DNA from 4 places in the Bradyrhizobium sp. CIR18 genome. Region 4 is predicted to be linked to each of the others. Evidence: predicted binding sites of a transcription regulator. Region 4 holds the regulator's gene; each other region holds the start of a gene.

Region 1 (4,165 bases), on a different contig from region 4:
CACACGGGACCGCGGGTGCCAGCCGGCGCCCGGCCTTCCCTGCGCCCTTTCTGAACAAGAAGGGCAACAAAGAGAGTCAAAGCTCGGGCGAAATGAGCCGCGAGAATGCGACGGTGTGTCTTCTGAATGGATCATGTTTCATGGGCAGTCTCGTGCCCCGGACGTAGCGCGGCGTCCCCCTGGCGATGCAAAGCATCGTCCAGAAGGACGATGCGGCTGCAGAGCCGAGGCCTATGTTGCGACGGACCGCGCAGTGTCTGGGTCCCGGCTCTGCGCAGCAATGCTACGCATTGCAGCGCGTCCGGGACACGAGCGCTCCTACGCGCTCTCCGTCTCCCGGTGCACGTCGTGCACCACGAGGCCCATGCCTTCCTCCGGCATCTTGATCCAGTCGCGGCGCTTCAGGGTGCGCTTGGTGTCCTCATAGCCGCTGGTCCAGTGCTCTCGCATCGAGGTGCCCGAGAATTCGTGGTCCTTGGCGTCGCCCTCATAGGCCTTCTGCTGGTAGATCAGATGCAGGATCGCGATCTCCGGCATGTGGCACAGGCTCGCCTTCAGCTTGCGCTCCTCGTCGGACAGCTGCTCGTCCGGCAGCTTCGCCAGCGCCTTGTGGAGCAGGACCTTGAGATTGTGGGTGCGGCGATAGACGTCCGTGTTGTGGCGCGTGCGCGAGGAATACATGATGTCCTTGTGGCGGGCCATCACGTCCTGGATCGAGCGCGGCAGCACGCCGCGCGCGCTGAACAGGTCGACCTGGAACACCAGCGAGTTGAGCGCATCCTCCTGGTCGAGCAGATGCTGCAGCGGTGTGTTGGAGACGATGCCGCCGTCCCAGAAATGATCGGTGCCGATCCGCACCATCGGCAGCGCCGGGGGCAGGGCGCCGGAGGCCATGATGTGCTCCGGCTCGATCTCGTCATGGGAATTGTCGAAATAGATGAAATTGCCCGAGAGCACGTTGACTGCGCCGACCGCGAAGCGAACCCTTTTCTCGTTGATGAGATCGAAGTCGATCAGCTCGAGCAAGCTCTCCTTCAGCGGCATCGTGTCGTAATAGCTGGTCGCGGTGCGCGCGCCGACCGGACTGAACCAGGGATTGACCTGGTGCGGGGTGAAGAAGCCGGGCTGGCCCATCGCCGAGGTCATCCAGGCGCTCGTGAGATTGCGCCACTGGCGGAAGACGTCGCCGTCAGGGGTGTAGTGCCAGATCTTGCGGTTGGTGATGCGCTCCCAGAAGATGCGCAGCGCCTCGAGCCGCTTCTCCGGCTTGTTGCCGGCGATGATGGCGGAGTTGATCGCGCCGATCGAGACGCCGCAGACCCAGTCGGGCTCGATGCCCGCCTCGTGCAGCGCCTGATAGACGCCGGCCTGGTAGGCGCCGAGCGCGCCGCCGCCCTGCAGCACCAGCGCGACGCGATCGCAGCGCTCGGGCCGCCAGCCCCGCGAGGGCGCCTGATGTGTCTGATATGTCGGTTGCGACGTGCGGGCGTCCATGGCGATGCCTCCTGCTTGCGCCAGACGATTGCGTCCCGTGGTGACGGCGTGATGACAAGGCGGCACCGATGCAGCGCCGGCAACGCAGACCGACCACGCTGCAACGGCAGGGGTCGTGCGGATGACGGAAAAGCTTCACATCGCAGTCAATGAGGATCGCTAGCAATTGCCGCCGATCAGGATCACAGGAGACCTGCGATGCGTAGCGAAGACGTGCTGAGACTTCCGTCAATGCCTGCGGCGGGGCCGAGCTATCCGGCCGGGCCGTATCGGTTCGTCAACCGCGAATTCCTTGTCATCACCTACGAGACCGATCCGGAGCTGATCCGCGCCGGCCTGCCCGAGCCGCTGCAGCCGATCGACCAGCCGATCGTGCATTACGAATGGATCAAAATGCCTGACTCCTCCGGCTTCGGCAGCTACACCGAATCCGGCCTCGTCATCCCCGCGCGCCTCAATGGCGAGGAGGTCAATTTCGTCTCGCAGATGTATCTGGACGACGATCCGCCGATCGCCGCCGGCCGTGAGATCTGGGGCTTTCCCAAGAAGTACGCCCATCCCAAGCTCGAGATCGTCAAGGACACGCTGACGGGCACGCTGGAATATGCCGGCCAGCTCGTCGCCATGGGCACCATGGGCTACAAGCACGAGAGCATGGCCGGCAACGGCGATCTCACGCGCGCCACGCTGTCGAAGACGCAGATCAATCTGAAGATGATCCCGGGCGTCGACGGCCGTCTCGAGGTCTGCCAGCTGGTCGCGATCAACCTCGTCGACATCGTGCCGAAGGGCTCCTGGATGGGGCCGGGCCGGCTGCATCTGGTGCCGCATGTCAACGCGCCGGTCGCGGATTTCCCGGTGCGCCGCTGCCTCGGCGCGCATCACTACATCGCCGATCTGACGCTGCCGTTCGGCCGCGTCGTGCACGACTACATCAGGCAAGCCGAGGCGGCCGCGACTGGGCTGGCGGCGGAATAGGGCGGCATCATCAAACTGTAACACTGGCGTAATTGAGTACCGCCTGGGTCCGGAAGATGCCGTCAGCCATCGTCCGGAATGGGGCAGTTGCTGATGGTTGGGGTTGGCCATGGCTGAGCCGGCAAAGCTTGTCAGCGCCTTATCGAGCACTGATCCCGCCATTCCCGGCCTGGTATGGGCCTTCCGCCTGCACAGCGACGGCAGTGCCGAGGCACTGCCGATCGACCAGCCGATCGAGTTCAGCCATGACGGCCGGCTCTGGCTGCATTTCAACCTGACTGACGCGCGGGCACGGCCCTGGATCGGAGCGTCGCAGCTGCCGCCGCTGGCGCGCGAGCTGCTGCTGTCGAGCGACACCTTCCAGCAGCTTCACGTCATCGACCACTGCGTCTACGGCGTATTCTCCGATCTCGTGCGCGAGATCGACAGCGCGACGGAGGAGACCGCGTTCCTCCGCTTTGCCATGACCGAGCGGCTGCTGGTCTCCGGCCGCCACCAGGCGCTGTGCTCGGCGGACGCCACGCGGCGGGTGCTCGAAGGCGGCTACCGCGTCGACAACGTCGCCCATCTGCTCGAAAAGATCGTCGACGAGGTCGCGGACACGCTGGACAGGATGGCCGACAAGCTCGGCCAGGAGATCGACGATATAGAGGAGCGCATCCTCGCCGATGACGCCAAGCCCGAGATGCGCCGCAACCTCGGCCGGCTCCGCCGCACCTGCGTGCGGCTGCATCGGCAGCTCACGGGATTGCGCACGCTGTTTCACCGTCTCGATCAGAAGAACACCGATCATTTGTCGCCGGCGTTGCGGATCCAGGCCGGCAAGCTCGCGCAGCGGCTCGATGGCCTCGACCACGACATCGTGGAGCTCCGCGAACGCAGCCGCCTGCTCGAGGAGGAGCTGCGGTTCAAGAACGAGGAGGAGAGCAACCGCCATCTCCATACCCTCTCGATCGTGACCTCGCTGTTGCTGCCGCCGACGCTGATCACCGGCATCTTCGGCATGAACACCAAGGGCCTGCCGTTGACCGACGTCGAGAGCGGATTCATCTGGGCAGCGGTGCTGATGGCCTCCTCGGTTGCTGCGGCCTATCTCTTCATGAGGCGCACTGGTATCTTCAAGTAGCGTGTGTCGATCGTGAGTTGGGCGACCCAAATATCCGTAGCGGCCGCGATTGCGATGGCCTGCACGGCGACGAGCGCGCGCGCCGGCGCCAAGGACGAGAGCGCGGCCGCATGGCTGTTTCCCAAATGGTTCAACGCGTGGCATGACGGCCTTGCCGGCAAGGGCCTGAATTTCGGCGCCACCTATATCGCAGACAATATCGCCAATGCCGCCGGCGGCGTGAAGCGCGGCGCCATCCATTTCGGCCGGCTCGATCTGTCGGTCGATGCCGACCTCGACAAGCTGGTCGGCTGGACCGGTGGCCGCTTTTACGCCAATGCCTTCATCATCTACGGCCAGGGCCTTTCCCGCAACTACGTGATGAACCTCGCCACCATCAGCGAGATCGAGGCGCTGCCGGACCAGCGGCTCTACAATGCCTATTTCGAGCAGAGCTTTTTCAATGACCGCCTGAACATCCGGGCCGGCCAGCAGGCCGCCGATGTCGAGTTCTTCGACAGCCAGACCGACGACCTCTTCGTCAACGGCACCTTCGGCTGGCCGGCGATCAAGGCCAGCAACCTTCCG
Region 2 (4,165 bases), on a different contig from region 4:
TCGCCATGTTCGGCGACAAGATCACCACCGACCACATCTCGCCGGCCGGTTCGATCAAGCTTACCTCTCCGGCTGGAAAATATCTCAGCGAGCACCAGGTGCGTCCCGCCGACTTCAACCAGTACGGCACGCGCCGCGGCAATCATGAAGTGATGATGCGCGGCACCTTCGCCAACATCCGCATCAAGAACTTCATGTTGAAGGGCGCGGATGGAAATATCCCTGAGGGCGGCCTGACCAAGCACTGGCCCGACGGTGAGCAGATGTCGATCTACGACGCCGCGATGAAGTACCAGCAGGAGCAGGTGCCGCTGGTGGTGTTCGCCGGCGCCGAATACGGCAACGGCTCCTCGCGCGACTGGGCCGCCAAGGGCACGCGCCTGCTCGGCGTGCGCGCCGTGATCTGCCAGAGCTTCGAGCGCATCCATCGCTCCAACCTGGTCGGCATGGGCGTGCTGCCGCTGACCTTCGAGGAGGGCACCTCCTGGTCGTCGCTCGGCCTGAAGGGCGACGAGAAGGTCACGCTGCGTGGCCTCGTCGGCGATCTCAAGCCGCGCCAGAAGCTGACCGCGGAGATCGTCTCCGGCGACGGTTCGCTGCAGCGCGTTTCGCTGCTCTGCCGCATCGATACGCTGGACGAGCTCGACTACTACCGGAACGGCGGTATCCTGCACTACGTGCTGCGCAAGCTCGCGGCCTAAGCGCGAATTTGTGAACGGTGGCTCACCGCGACGTGAGTAGAAGGTTAAACGAAGGCGGCCTATCACAAGGCCGCCTTCGTGCGTTTGCGGCATGCTCCAGATGGGCCCGCCCGGCGGAAAACCTCCTTTCGGACGGTTGGCCTGGGCGGTCGGGTGTGTCGCGCCCCGTAAGACTACGGTGACCATCCGGCGATAAGTTCTCCTTCCCACGAGCAATGGTGTGCGGCGTTCGACATGACAACAATGACGGCTTCTCATCTGGTTTCACGTTGGTCCGGTGCTCTCTGGTCGGGAGCTCTCGGCATCTGTGCGATCGTCGCCGTCATCCGTCCTGCCGAAGCCGATCCCCGCGCCGTTGTCGAATTGTTTACCTCGCAGGGCTGCTCCTCCTGCCCGCCCGCCGACCAGATCATCGGCGATCTCTCCAAAGACCCGTCGATCATCGCGCTGAGCATGCCGATCGACTATTGGGACTATCTGGGTTGGAAGGACACGCTGGCGGATTCGCGCTTCTCTGCACGGCAGCGTGCTTATTCGCGCATGCGCGGTGATCGCGAGGTCTACACGCCGCAGGTTGTGGTCAACGGCTCCACCCATGTCATCGGCAGCGATCGTGCCGGCATCGAGAGCGCGATCGGCAAGACCGACAAGGGCACGGGCGTGATGAGCGTGCCGGTGACGATGTCGCTCGCGGGCAAGCAGATCAACGTATCGGTGGCGGCGAGCAACGAGCCGGCCGTCTCGCATGGCGAGGTCTGGATCTGTTCGATCGCCAAGTCAGTCCCGATCGCAATCACCCGAGGCGAGAATCGCGGACAGCAGGTCACCTATCACAACGTGGTGCGCAACCTGCTCAAGGTCGGTGACTGGACCGGGCGTTCGGAAAGCTGGACGGTGCCGATCGAGAACCTCACGCGCGACGGCGTCGACGGCGCGGTGGTCTATGTCCAGGACGGCAGCCGCGAGAAGCCCGGCACGATGCTGGGTGCGGCCTACACGTCGCTGCACTGATTTCAATTCTCTAGCGTCGTACTCACTGCCACCCTCATGGTGAGGAGCGCGATCTTGCGCGCGTCTACCGGACGATGCTTCGCATCGCCGTGAGAACCATGCAGGCCCCGCTCACGCAGCTCGGCCTCGATCCTTCGAGACGACGCGCGAAGGGCGCGCGGCTCCTCAGGATGAGGGGAGAGACTGTTGGCGCTGATGAAAGGAGAATTTCGCCGGGGCAGAAACATCCCGACACAAACAAAAAAGGACCAACTTGCGTTGGCCCTCCTTGTCGCGCGTACAGACCCGATCCTGTTCGACCCCGGGGGGCTGGGGGCTGAGGAATCCGGAACCGAAAGGACCGGGTCAACGCACGTGAGTCTTTTCGCAATGCAGGGCGGCAGTCGCTAGGCGGAAAAGCGGCGAGAGTATGATTCCTGCTAACGATCCCGTGACGGTTTGCCGCGAGGGAGTTCCACCATAGCGTGTGCCCCGATTCGTAACCGATTCGACCGGTTGAATCAGGAGCCCCTTGCGGCGGTGGCCGGTTGGCGCAATCATGCAGCTGTCATGATCCAGGTTCCGGGGACGGTCTTCGCGGATTCGGGTCATGCCGTGCGATGAGGAAGCGCTCCATGAGTCTGTCGGAGGATGCCGATCCGAGCGAGCAGCGCGCGGCGGCCCGCCCCGCCGCGGCGGCGACGCAACTGAGCCGGGTGACGTTCAACCGGCTCGAGCTGCATCGTATTCTCAATCTCTACGGCCGCATGGTCGCCGACGGCGAATGGCGCGATTATGCCATCGACTTCCTGAGGGATCGCGCCGTGTTCTCGGTCTATCGCCGTGCCTCGGAAGTGCCGATCTATCGCATCGAGAAGGATCCGCGGCTGGCGCGCAAGCAGGGCATGTACAGCGTGATCTCGGCGACCGGCCTGATCCTGCGCCGCGGCCACGAGCTGGAGCGCGTGCTGCTGGTGATCGATCGGAAGCTGGCGGTGGTGTAGCCACATAGACGGTGCCGTAGGGTGGGCAAAGGCGCGATAGCGCCGTGCCCACGTCCTTTCTCTATCGCCACGAATCGTGGGCACGCTTCGCTTTGCCCACCCTACGACAGCAGTGATGTGGCGAATTCTTCGTAGCCCAGATGAGCGCAGCGACATCCGGGTTTTGTCTCGCGGTGGTCCCGGGTGTCGCTTTGCCCACCCTACGAGACCTACTTTGTCGGCACCGTCTTCGCGCCCTCGCCGAGGTCGCGCTGCATCATCACCGTATCCAGCCAGCGGCCGAATTTCAGCCCGACATTGGGATGCGTGCCGATCATCTTGAAGCCGCCCTTGGTGTGCACGCCGATCGAGCCGGCATTGGCGGAATCGCCGATCACCGCGATCATCTGGCGGAAGCCGCGCGCCTCGCATTCGGCGACCAGCCGCTCCAGCAGCTTTGATCCGACACCGCGGCGGTGGAAGGAGGGATCGAGATAGATCGAGTTCTCGACCGTGAAGCGGTAAGCCGGGCGCGGGCGGTAGGCGCCGGCATAGGCATAGCCGGCCACGCGGCCGTCGAGGATAGCGACGAAATAGGGATAGCCGCCGTCGACCAGCGCGCGATAACGGCGCGTCATCTCCACGAGGTCGGGCGGCTCCAGCTCGAACGTCGCGGTGCCCTCGCGGACGGCCTGCTGGTAGATGGCGGTGATGGCGGGAAGGTCGGCCTCCGTTGTAGGCCTGATTTCAGGTGCGGACATGGCGGCAAGATTAGAGCCTTCCCGCTTCCGCTGAAAGGGGCAACGATGTTGCCCCACCCGTCATTGCGAACGCATCGAAGCAATCCAGAAATGCATCTGCGGAGGGACTCTGGATTGCTTCGCTGCGCGAGCAATGACGAGGAGGAAGAGGCGGCACTCGTGGCCTTGTAGCCCGGATGGAGGGAAGCGTAATCCGGGGCCGCCTTATCCGCGGAAAGGACTGTCCCGGATTGCGCTGCGCTCCATCCGGGCTACAAGCGCCACCCACCCCCCAAACAAAAACCCCGGCCTTTCGGCCGGGGTTCCTATCCGTTCCTCGTCGTTGCGCTTAGTCGCGCTGACCGAGGAGCTGCAGCAGCAGCGTGAACAGGTTGATGAAGTTCAGGTACAGCGACAGCGCGCCGGTGATGGCCGCACGCTCTGCGATGTCACCGCCGGCCGAAGCGTAGCCGTAGATGTAGTCGTTCTTCAGCCGCTGGGTATCCCAGGCGGTGAGGCCCGCGAACACCAGCACGCCGACCACCGACACGATGAACTGCAGCATCGAGCTCGCCAGGAACAGATTCACCAGGCTCGCGATGATGATGCCGATCAGGCCCATGAACAGGAACGAGCCCATGCCGGTCAGGTCACGCTTGGTGGTGTAGCCGTAGAGGCTCAGCGCACCGAAGGTGGCCGCAGTGATGAAGAACACCCGCACGATCGAGGTGTGCGTGAACACCAGGAAGAT
Region 3 (4,165 bases), 160 kb from region 4:
GTCTTCATCATCGACATCAGCACCGGTTGGCTGCGCGGCCGCCTGTTCGGCAAGGAGGCGCGGACGTGACGAGGCGGCAAGCGGTCGACACGCGAGAGCTTCGCGCGCGCTATCCCGACGTGTTCGACCGGCCGGCCTCGGCGCGGCTTGCCACACCCGCGATGATCGTCGCGGCGTTCGCGGTCCTCGTTTATGGCCTCGTCGATCTCGACTTCTCGCCGTCGCGCTTCTTCGCAGGTCTCGGCCAGCTCGGCTGGATCACCTTGATGATGATCCCGCCCGATCCCGGCTCCTCACTGCCGATCTATCTGAAGGCGCTCGGCGAGACGCTGTCGATCGCGCTGCTCGGCACGACGCTGGCGGCTGTCTTCGCGCTTCCGGTCAGCCTGCTCGCGGCGCGCAACGTGGTGCCGTCGAAGCTGTTGCGCTTTCCTGTCCGCCGCGTCCTGGATTCGATCCGCGGCGTCGACACCCTGATCTGGGCGCTGGTGTGGATCAACGTCGTCGGGCTCGGCCCGTTCGCCGGCGTGCTCGCCATTGCGGTGTCGGATTTCGGCGCCTTCGGCAAGCTGTTCTCGGAGGCGATCGAGGGCGCCGACCAGAAGCAGGTCGAGGGCATCCGCGCCTCCGGCGGCAGTCCGCTGCACGAGATCCGCTTCGGGCTGTTGCCGCAGGTCCTGCCCGTGATCGCCGGCCAGGTGCTCTATTTCATCGAATCCAACACCCGCTCGGCCACCATCATCGGCATCGTCGGTGCCGGCGGCATCGGCCTGCAGCTCGCCGAGCAGATCCGCGTGCTGGAATGGCAGAAGGTGTCGTTCCTGATCCTGATGATCCTGGTCGCGGTCGCCGCGATCGATTTCATCTCGGGCAAGCTGCGCTTTGCGATCATTGGGCGCAGGGCCGTGGCCTGATCAAAAGTGCCGTAGGGTGGGCAAAGCGCAGCGTGCCCACGATTTTTAATGATCGAGAAAGATCGTGGGCACGGCGCGATGTGCGCCTTTGCCCACCCTACGGCTCCGGTTTCTTTGGAGAGAGCCCCTACGACTCCACCAGAAACTCCACCCGTTCCGCGGCAAACCGCGAATGCTTGGTCATCAGCGGCTTGCCGTCGAGATCGTGGTCGGTGGCATCGACCACCAGGATCGGCCGTCCGAGCGCGAGATCGAGCCGGGCCGCGTCGGTTGCGTCGACGATGCCGGCGGTGATCCGGGTCGCGCCGCGGCGATAGTCGCGCACCCCGTAATGCTCCAGGAGCTTCGTCATCGAGCGCGTCGCCGCGAACACGGCACCGGCGCCGGGAAACAATTCCGCCGACAGCCATGTGGTGGAGACGCAGATCGGCGTGCGGTCGGCAAGGCGAATCGCCTCGATCCGCACCAAGGGCGCGCCGGCCTTCAGGCCGAGCTCGCGCGCCAGCTCGCGGGTCGCGACATCGTCGGTCGCCTCGATCAACTGACCGCGCGGCTCGCGGCCACCGGCGCCGACGATCTCGGAGAAGCGCGTGCGCGAGCGCAGGGGATAGGCGAGCTTCTGCGCTTCGACATAAGTTCCGCTGCCGCGCTCGGCGCGCACGAGGCCGCGCTCGGCGAGGGCCGCCAGCGCGCGTCGCACGGTGTGGCGGTTCACCCGATAGGTTTCGGCGATCTCCATCTCGCCCGGCAACTTGTCGCCGGCCGCGAAACGGCCGTCGGCGATGCCGCGCTCGATGCCGTCGGCAACGAGGCGCCATAGCGCGACGCCGGACGACGCAGTGTCTTGCATGCTCATATCGCCGGCCAGCCTAGCCCAGAAATCATGCACTTGTCACGAAACAGTCATGGCGCTCCCGTATGAAGTTGTCTATTATCATAGACAACTTCAGCGCGGCAAGTTCTGTCAAAGGTTCGGTGAATCAGGTGACCCTGCACAACAACCAGCAAGCCCAGCGCCAGGCCGCCATGGCCGTGCTGGCGCACGCGGAGGCGGGCGAGATCGCCGCCCGCCTCCGCAACTTGGCGCTCCCGGCCCATCAGGATCTGCGCGCGCCCGAAAACGGTCTCGTCATGCTGCGCGGCCGGGTCGGCGGCGACGGCGCGCCGTTCAATCTCGGTGAAGCCACGGTGTCGCGCGCCGCGGTGCGGCTTGCGAGCGGCGAGGTCGGATTCGGCTACACGCTCGGGCGCGACGGCGAGAAAGCGCGGCTGATCGCTTTGTGCGACGCCCTGGTGCAGTCGAGGGATTTTGGCGGAGTGGTGGAGCGGGACGTTATCGCCCCGTTGCGTGAGCAGCTTATGGCTGGCCGCGCGCAGGCGGCGGCCGAGACCGCTGCGACGAAGGTTGATTTCTACACCATGGTGCGCGGTGAGGGGTGAGATCATGACCACGATTGCGGAACTGCCGCCGGGCTTCGCCGACAAGGTGCTGTCGGCGCAATCGACCTTTCGCTCGGTCATGGACGCGATGGCGCGGCCGGGCTCGGTCCAGCGCATCGTACCGGGGGCGGGGGCGCCCGACAGGATGATGCGCGGCACGGCCGCGATCGCGCTGACGCTGTTCGATCACGACACGCCGCTCTGGCTCGACGCGCGGCTGGCGGAGAGCCCGAACGTGGTGAAATGGCTGAAGTTTCACACCGGCGCGCCCGTGGTGCAGGATTCCTCGATCGCGAGTTTTGCGCTGATCAGCGACGGCGGTGCGCTGCCGCCGCTCGAACGCTTCGCGCTCGGAACCAGCGAATATCCGGATCGGTCCACCACGGTGATCCTGCAGGTCGATAGCCTCGACTCCGGACGGAGCTTCGAGCTGCGCGGCCCCGGCATCGACGGCACCGCCATGCTCAATGCGTCGATCAAGCCGTTCGATCTGTTCGAGCGTATGCACATCAACGAGGCGCTGTTTCCGCGCGGCATCGATGTGGTGCTGGTGGCCGATGACGCCGTGGTCGCGATCCCCCGCACCACGCGAATCGTGAGCAAGGGAAGCTAGAAGCATGTATGTCGCAGTCAAAGGCGGCGAACGCGCCATCGAGAACGCCCATCGCCTGCTCGCAGACAAGCGGCGCGGCGACCAAGGCGTTCCGGAGGTCACGCTCGACCAGATCTCGGAGCAGCTTGGCCTCGCCGTGGACCGCGTCATGAGCGAAGGCTCGCTCTATGACCGCGAGCTCGCGGCCCTCGCGATCAAGCAGGCGCGCGGCGATCTGATCGAGGCGATCTTCCTGGTTCGCGCCTTCCGCGCCACGATGCCGCGTTTCGGCGCGAGCGAGCCGGTCGACACCGGCGCGATGCGCGTGCAGCGGCGGGTGTCCTCGACCTTCAAGGACATTCCCGGCGGGCAGATCCTCGGGCCGACCTTCGACTACACCCATCGCCTGCTCGATCCCGCGCTCGCCGAAGGCTTCGTGCCGGAGGCGCCGGCAACGGCGGAAGCCTCGACGGCGCCGACGCCGCGCGTGACCGACATCCTCGGCCGCGACGGACTGATCGAATCCTCTCCGCAGGCCGAGGACGGCGCCAGCGTCGGCGATCTCACCCGCGAGCCGCTGAACTTTCCTGCGGACCGTGATTTGCGCCTGCAGAATCTCGCACGTGGTGACGAAGGATTTTTGCTGGCGATGGGCTATTCCACCCAGCGCGGCTATGGCCGCAACCATCCCTTCGCCGGCGAGATCCGCTTCGGCGAGGTCGAGGTGGAATTTTCGGCGGAAGACGTCGGCTTCGCCGTGCCGCTCGGCTCGATCGAGCTCACCGAGTGCCAGATGGTCAACCAGTTCAAGGGCTCCGCGACCGAAGCGCCGTGCTTCACCCGCGGCTATGGCCTCGCCTTCGGCCAGAGCGAGCGCAAGACCATGTCGATGGCCCTGGTCGACCGCGCGCTGCGTGCCCGCGAGCTCGGCGAGGAGGCACTCGCCCCCGCGCAAGATGAAGAATTCGTGATGTCGCATTCGGACAACGTCCAGGCCACCGGCTTCGTCGAGCATCTGAAGCTGCCGCATTATGTCGACTTCCAGTCCGAGCTCGGCCTGCTCCGCAAGCTGCGCAAGGAATTCACTGACGCCCAGGCGCCTGATGCCATGAAGGAGGCCGCGGAATGAACGCGCCCGCCTACAATTTCGCCTATCTCGACGAGCAGACCAAGCGGATGATCCGCCGCGCGATCCTGAAGGCGATCGCGATTCCCGGCT
Region 4 (4,165 bases):
TCTCGTCGCAAAGCTGGCGCAACGCCTTGAGGAAGGTCGGCGTTGCCGAGCGCACGCCGCCCTCGCCCTGGATCGGCTCGATCAGGATGCCGGCGGTGTGCGGGCTGATCGCCTTCTTGACGGCCTCGATATCGCCATGCGGCACCTGGTCGAAGCCTTCCATGGGCGGGCCGAAGCCTTCGAGATATTTTGCAGAGCCGGTCGCGGCCAGCGTTGCCAGCGTGCGGCCGTGAAAGGCGCCTTCGAAGGTGATGATGCGATAACGTTCCGGATGCCCCTTGGAGAAGTGATGATGGCGGACCAGCTTGATCACACCTTCCAGCGCTTCGGCGCCCGAATTGCAGAAGAACACGAAGTCGGCAAAGCTCTCGTTGCAAAGCCGGCTCGCGAGCTTCTCGCCGTCCGGGCTCTGGAACAGGTTCGACATGTGCCAGAGCTTCGTCGCCTGCTCCTGCAGCGCCTTGATCAGATGCGGGTGGCAATGGCCGAGCGCATTCACAGCTACGCCCGAGGTGAAATCGAGATAGCGATCGCCATTGGTCGCGATCAGCCAGCAGCCTTCGCCGCGCTCGAAGCCGAGGTCGGCTCTGGCGAAAACGGGGAGCAAATGCGGCGCTGCGCTGTTAGTCATGATGTCACTTGAATGTTGCGGACGGTGTGACGCGTGCATTGCGCAACGCACCATCGACCGGCCCGGAAAACGAAACGTGCCGCCTTTTAAGGGCGGCACGCGGGACTATCTTATGCTTGGCAAGACGGGTGTCAATGCCGCCCGGAAAGCCTCAGGAAACGCTGAATCCGTAGTCTTGCGGTGCCGATTTTGCGGGTTTTCACCACGGAACATGTGGAAGCGAGTCGGCGGACTCTTGCGCGGGAGTCACGCCATATTGTAGCGTTTGGATTGTCAGATACGACATCTCGTGCAGCGGTTCTGATCCCAAGAGTCCTCTTGTACCGGCGTAAACGTTCGGGCGTCAGTCACGCGCCCGGCGAGCCTTAAGGGATTCTGACGGCACGGGTTTTTGAAGGCTTAGGCAATCGCTGCGAGGCCCCAGGATGGCTGGCGCGTAGCGAGGGAAAGGGTGCAATGACGGTTTTGACCTGGTCCGACGATCGCGTCGAGCAGCTGAAAAAGCTCTGGGAGGCCGGACTTTCGGCCAGCCAGATCGCAGCTGAGCTCGGCAATGTGACCCGCAATGCCGTGATCGGCAAAGTGCACAGGCTGGGTCTGTCCGGCCGCGCCAAGAGCCCTTCATCGGCAGCGCCCCGGCCGCGCAAGGCGCGTCCTGCGCAGCACATGATGCGGGTGACCCGCCCCATCGCGCGCGGCAACACCGCGCTGGCGCAGGCCTTCGAGGTCGAGGTGGAGGCTGAACCCGTCACCTACGACAACGTGGTGCCGATGGGCCAGCGGCTGTCGCTGCTCGAGCTCAACGAGGCGACCTGCCACTGGCCGGTCGGCGATCCCTCGAGCCCGGATTTCTTCTTCTGCGGCGGCAAGGCACTGTCCGGCCTGCCCTACTGCGCCCAGCACTCGCGCGTGGCGTATCAGCCGGCGGCGGATCGCCGGCGCGCGCCGGCGAAGCCGGGTCCGCGCTGAGTTCGCGGAATTCTCTGATCGTCAAGACTGCAGCCGTCACACGATGACGGCTCCACCAACTCGGTGTCATCCCCGCGAACGCGGGGATCCATAACCACAAGGCGCAGTTGTCGCGCGAGATGGTCACTCCGAGTCTTCGCCAAACCACTGCCTGTGGTTATGGGTCCCTGCTTTTGCAGGGACGACACCGGAGAATGCGGCGGCAGCCCGCCAAAGCCAACGCCAGCAAACCTTACGTCTGCTCCGCCTTCGCGAAGCGGTCGTCGAGCGCGTAGCCGGCGCCGCGGACGGTGCGGATCGGGTCCTGCTCGCGGCCGAGATTGAGCAGCTTGCGCAAGCGGCCGATATGGACGTCGACAGTGCGCTCATCGATGTAGATGTCGCGACCCCAGACGCTGTCGAGCAGCTGCTCGCGCGAGAACACGCGGCCGGGATGCTCCAGGAAGAACTCCAGCAGGCGATATTCGGTCGGGCCGAGATCGATCGGCCGGCCCGAGCGCGCCACGCGGCGCTTGTCGCGGTCGAGCTCGATGTCGCCATAGGCCAGCACTGTCGCGAGCCGCTCAGGACTGGCGCGCCGCAGCAGGCCCTTCACGCGCGCCAAAAGCTCCGGCACCGAGAACGGCTTGACGATGTAGTCGTCGGCGCCGGTCGCAAGCCCCCGCACCCGCTCGCTCTCCTCGCCGCGCGCGGTGAGCATGATGATCGGGAGCTGCTTGGTGTCGGGGCGGGTGCGCAGGCGGCGGCACAGCTCGATGCCCGACAGGCCCGGCAGCATCCAGTCGAGCACGATCAGGTCCGGGATGTGCTCCTTGAGGCGGGTGTCGGCGTCGTCGCCGCGCATGACCGTCTCGACGTCATAGCCGTCGCCTTCGAGGTTGTAGCGAAGCAGCTCGGTGAGAGCTTCCTCGTCCTCAACCACCATAATGCGTGCGCCCATCGGGTCGTCGCTCCTTCAAGTCTTCAGGTATTCGGGACCGTCGTGGCGAAGGTGGTCATGTCGCCCTTCGGCCGCTTGTCGGTGATCGCCTGGCCCTCGATCATGTAGAACACGGTCTCGGCGATGTTGGTGGCGTGGTCGCCGATCCGCTCGATGTTCTTGGCGCAGAACATCAGATGGATGCAGAACGAGATGTTGCGCGGATCCTCCATCATGTAGGTGAGGAGCTCGCGGAACAGCGAGGTGCAGATCGCGTCGACCTCCTCGTCGCCCTTCCACACCGCCATCGCCGCCGGCAGGTCATGCGCGGCATAGGCGTCCAGCACCGACTTGACCTGCTGCTGCACGAGGTCGGTCATGTGCTCCAGGCCGCGGAACAGCTTCAGCGGATGGAAGTCGGTCTCCAGCGCGGCGACGCGCTTGCCCATGTTCTTGGCGAGGTCGCCGATGCGCTCGAGGTCGGTCGCAACGCGCATGGCGCCGACGATCTCGCGCAGGTCCACCGCCATCGGCTGGCGGCGGGCGATGGTGAGCACCGCGCGTTCCTCGATGCGCTTCTGCAGCGCGTCGAGCTCGGCGTCGATGGTGACGACGCGCTGGCCGAGCGCGACGTCGCGGCGGATCAGCGCGTCGACGGAATCGACGATCATGCGCTCGGCGATGCCGCCCATCTCGGCGACCAGGCGGGTGAGCTCCTGGAGGTCGGTGTCGAAAGCCTTTGCGGTATGTTCAGTACCCATGTCGCGTCTCCTCAGCCGAACCGGCCGGTGATGTAATCCTGCGTGCGCCGGTCGCTCGGCGACGTGAAGATCTTGCTGGTGTCGTCGAACTCGATCAGCTCGCCGAGATACATGAAGGCGGTCTTGTCGGAGACGCGCGCCGCCTGCTGCATGTTGTGGGTGACGATCGCGATCGTGTAGTTCTCGGACAGTTCCTGGATCAGCTCCTCGACCTTGGCGGTCGAGATCGGATCGAGCGCCGAGCAGGGCTCGTCGAACAAAATCACTTCAGGGCGCACCGCGACGGTGCGGGCGATGCACAGGCGCTGCTGCTGGCCGCCGGAGAGCGACAGGCCGGAGGCGTTGAGCTTGTCCTTGACCTCGTTCCACAGCGCGCCGCCGCGCAGCGCCTTCTCGACGCGGTCGTCCATCTCGGACTTCGAGATCTTCTCGTAGAGGCGGATGCCGAAGGCGATGTTCTCGTAGATCGTCATCGGGAATGGCGTCGGCTTCTGGAACACCATGCCGACCCGGGCGCGCAGCAGATTGAGGTCGAGCCTGGGGTCGAGGACGTTGGTCTGGTCCAGCATGAGCTGGCCGGTGGCGCGCTGGCCCGGATAGAGATCGTACATCCGGTTGAAGATGCGCAGCAGGGTCGACTTGCCGCAGCCCGACGGGCCGATGAACGCCGTGACGCGGTTGGCGCCCAGCGTCAGGTTGATGTTCTTCAGCGCGTGGTGCTCGCCGTAATAGAAATTGAGATTGCGCACCGTCACCTTGGCCGGGGCTTCCGGCAGCGGCTGCGAGGCCAGATGAGCGTTGGAACTCATGGATACGGACAGGTCGGTCATTTTGCAGTCCTCTCGGCGCCGAGGATGCGCGCGCCAATGTTCAGGGCAAGCACGG

Evidence for each region. Region 4 encodes PhoB, which activates phosphate uptake and scavenging genes when phosphate is short. Its sites were predicted from a motif close to TGTCATNNANCTGTCAT; they were not measured.
Region 1: GGD65_RS27620 (acetoacetate decarboxylase) is a predicted target of PhoB. The motif match lies at 1,535-1,551, and genes of this name have one in related genera.
Region 2: GGD65_RS20580 (DUF2794 domain-containing protein) is a predicted target of PhoB. The motif match lies at 2,247-2,263, and genes of this name have one in related genera.
Region 3: phnF (phosphonate metabolism transcriptional regulator PhnF) is a predicted target of PhoB. The motif match lies at 1,805-1,821, and genes of this name have one in related genera.

What each region holds. Positions count from the first base shown of each region.
Region 1 is NZ_JACIHF010000010.1:193,007-197,171, reverse strand. Features, by position in the region: gene GGD65_RS27625 (patatin-like phospholipase family protein) at 319-1,494, opposite strand; gene GGD65_RS27620 (acetoacetate decarboxylase) at 1,693-2,472, shown strand; gene GGD65_RS27615 (transporter) at 2,582-3,598, shown strand; gene GGD65_RS27610 (carbohydrate porin) at 3,653-4,165, shown strand, end outside.
Region 2 is NZ_JACIHF010000006.1:78,883-83,047, reverse strand. Features, by position in the region: gene acnA (aconitate hydratase AcnA) at 1-701, shown strand, start outside; gene GGD65_RS20585 (thioredoxin family protein) at 936-1,712, shown strand; gene GGD65_RS20580 (DUF2794 domain-containing protein) at 2,327-2,695, shown strand; gene GGD65_RS20575 (GNAT family N-acetyltransferase) at 2,905-3,435, opposite strand; gene GGD65_RS20570 (Bax inhibitor-1/YccA family protein) at 3,764-4,165, opposite strand, start outside.
Region 3 is NZ_JACIHF010000003.1:110,556-114,720, reverse strand. Features, by position in the region: gene phnE (phosphonate ABC transporter, permease protein PhnE) at 1-69, shown strand, start outside; gene phnE (phosphonate ABC transporter, permease protein PhnE) at 66-914, shown strand; gene phnF (phosphonate metabolism transcriptional regulator PhnF) at 1,042-1,770, opposite strand; gene phnG (phosphonate C-P lyase system protein PhnG) at 1,941-2,354, shown strand; gene phnH (phosphonate C-P lyase system protein PhnH) at 2,359-2,967, shown strand; gene GGD65_RS13485 (carbon-phosphorus lyase complex subunit PhnI) at 2,972-4,075, shown strand; gene GGD65_RS13480 (alpha-D-ribose 1-methylphosphonate 5-phosphate C-P-lyase PhnJ) at 4,072-4,165, shown strand, end outside.
Region 4 is NZ_JACIHF010000003.1:271,282-275,446, forward strand. Features, by position in the region: gene GGD65_RS14260 (aspartate aminotransferase family protein) at 1-631, opposite strand, end outside; gene GGD65_RS14265 (GcrA family cell cycle regulator) at 1,088-1,600, shown strand; gene phoB (phosphate regulon transcriptional regulator PhoB) at 1,833-2,540, opposite strand; gene phoU (phosphate signaling complex protein PhoU) at 2,564-3,280, opposite strand; gene pstB (phosphate ABC transporter ATP-binding protein PstB) at 3,292-4,110, opposite strand; gene pstA (phosphate ABC transporter permease PstA) at 4,107-4,165, opposite strand, start outside.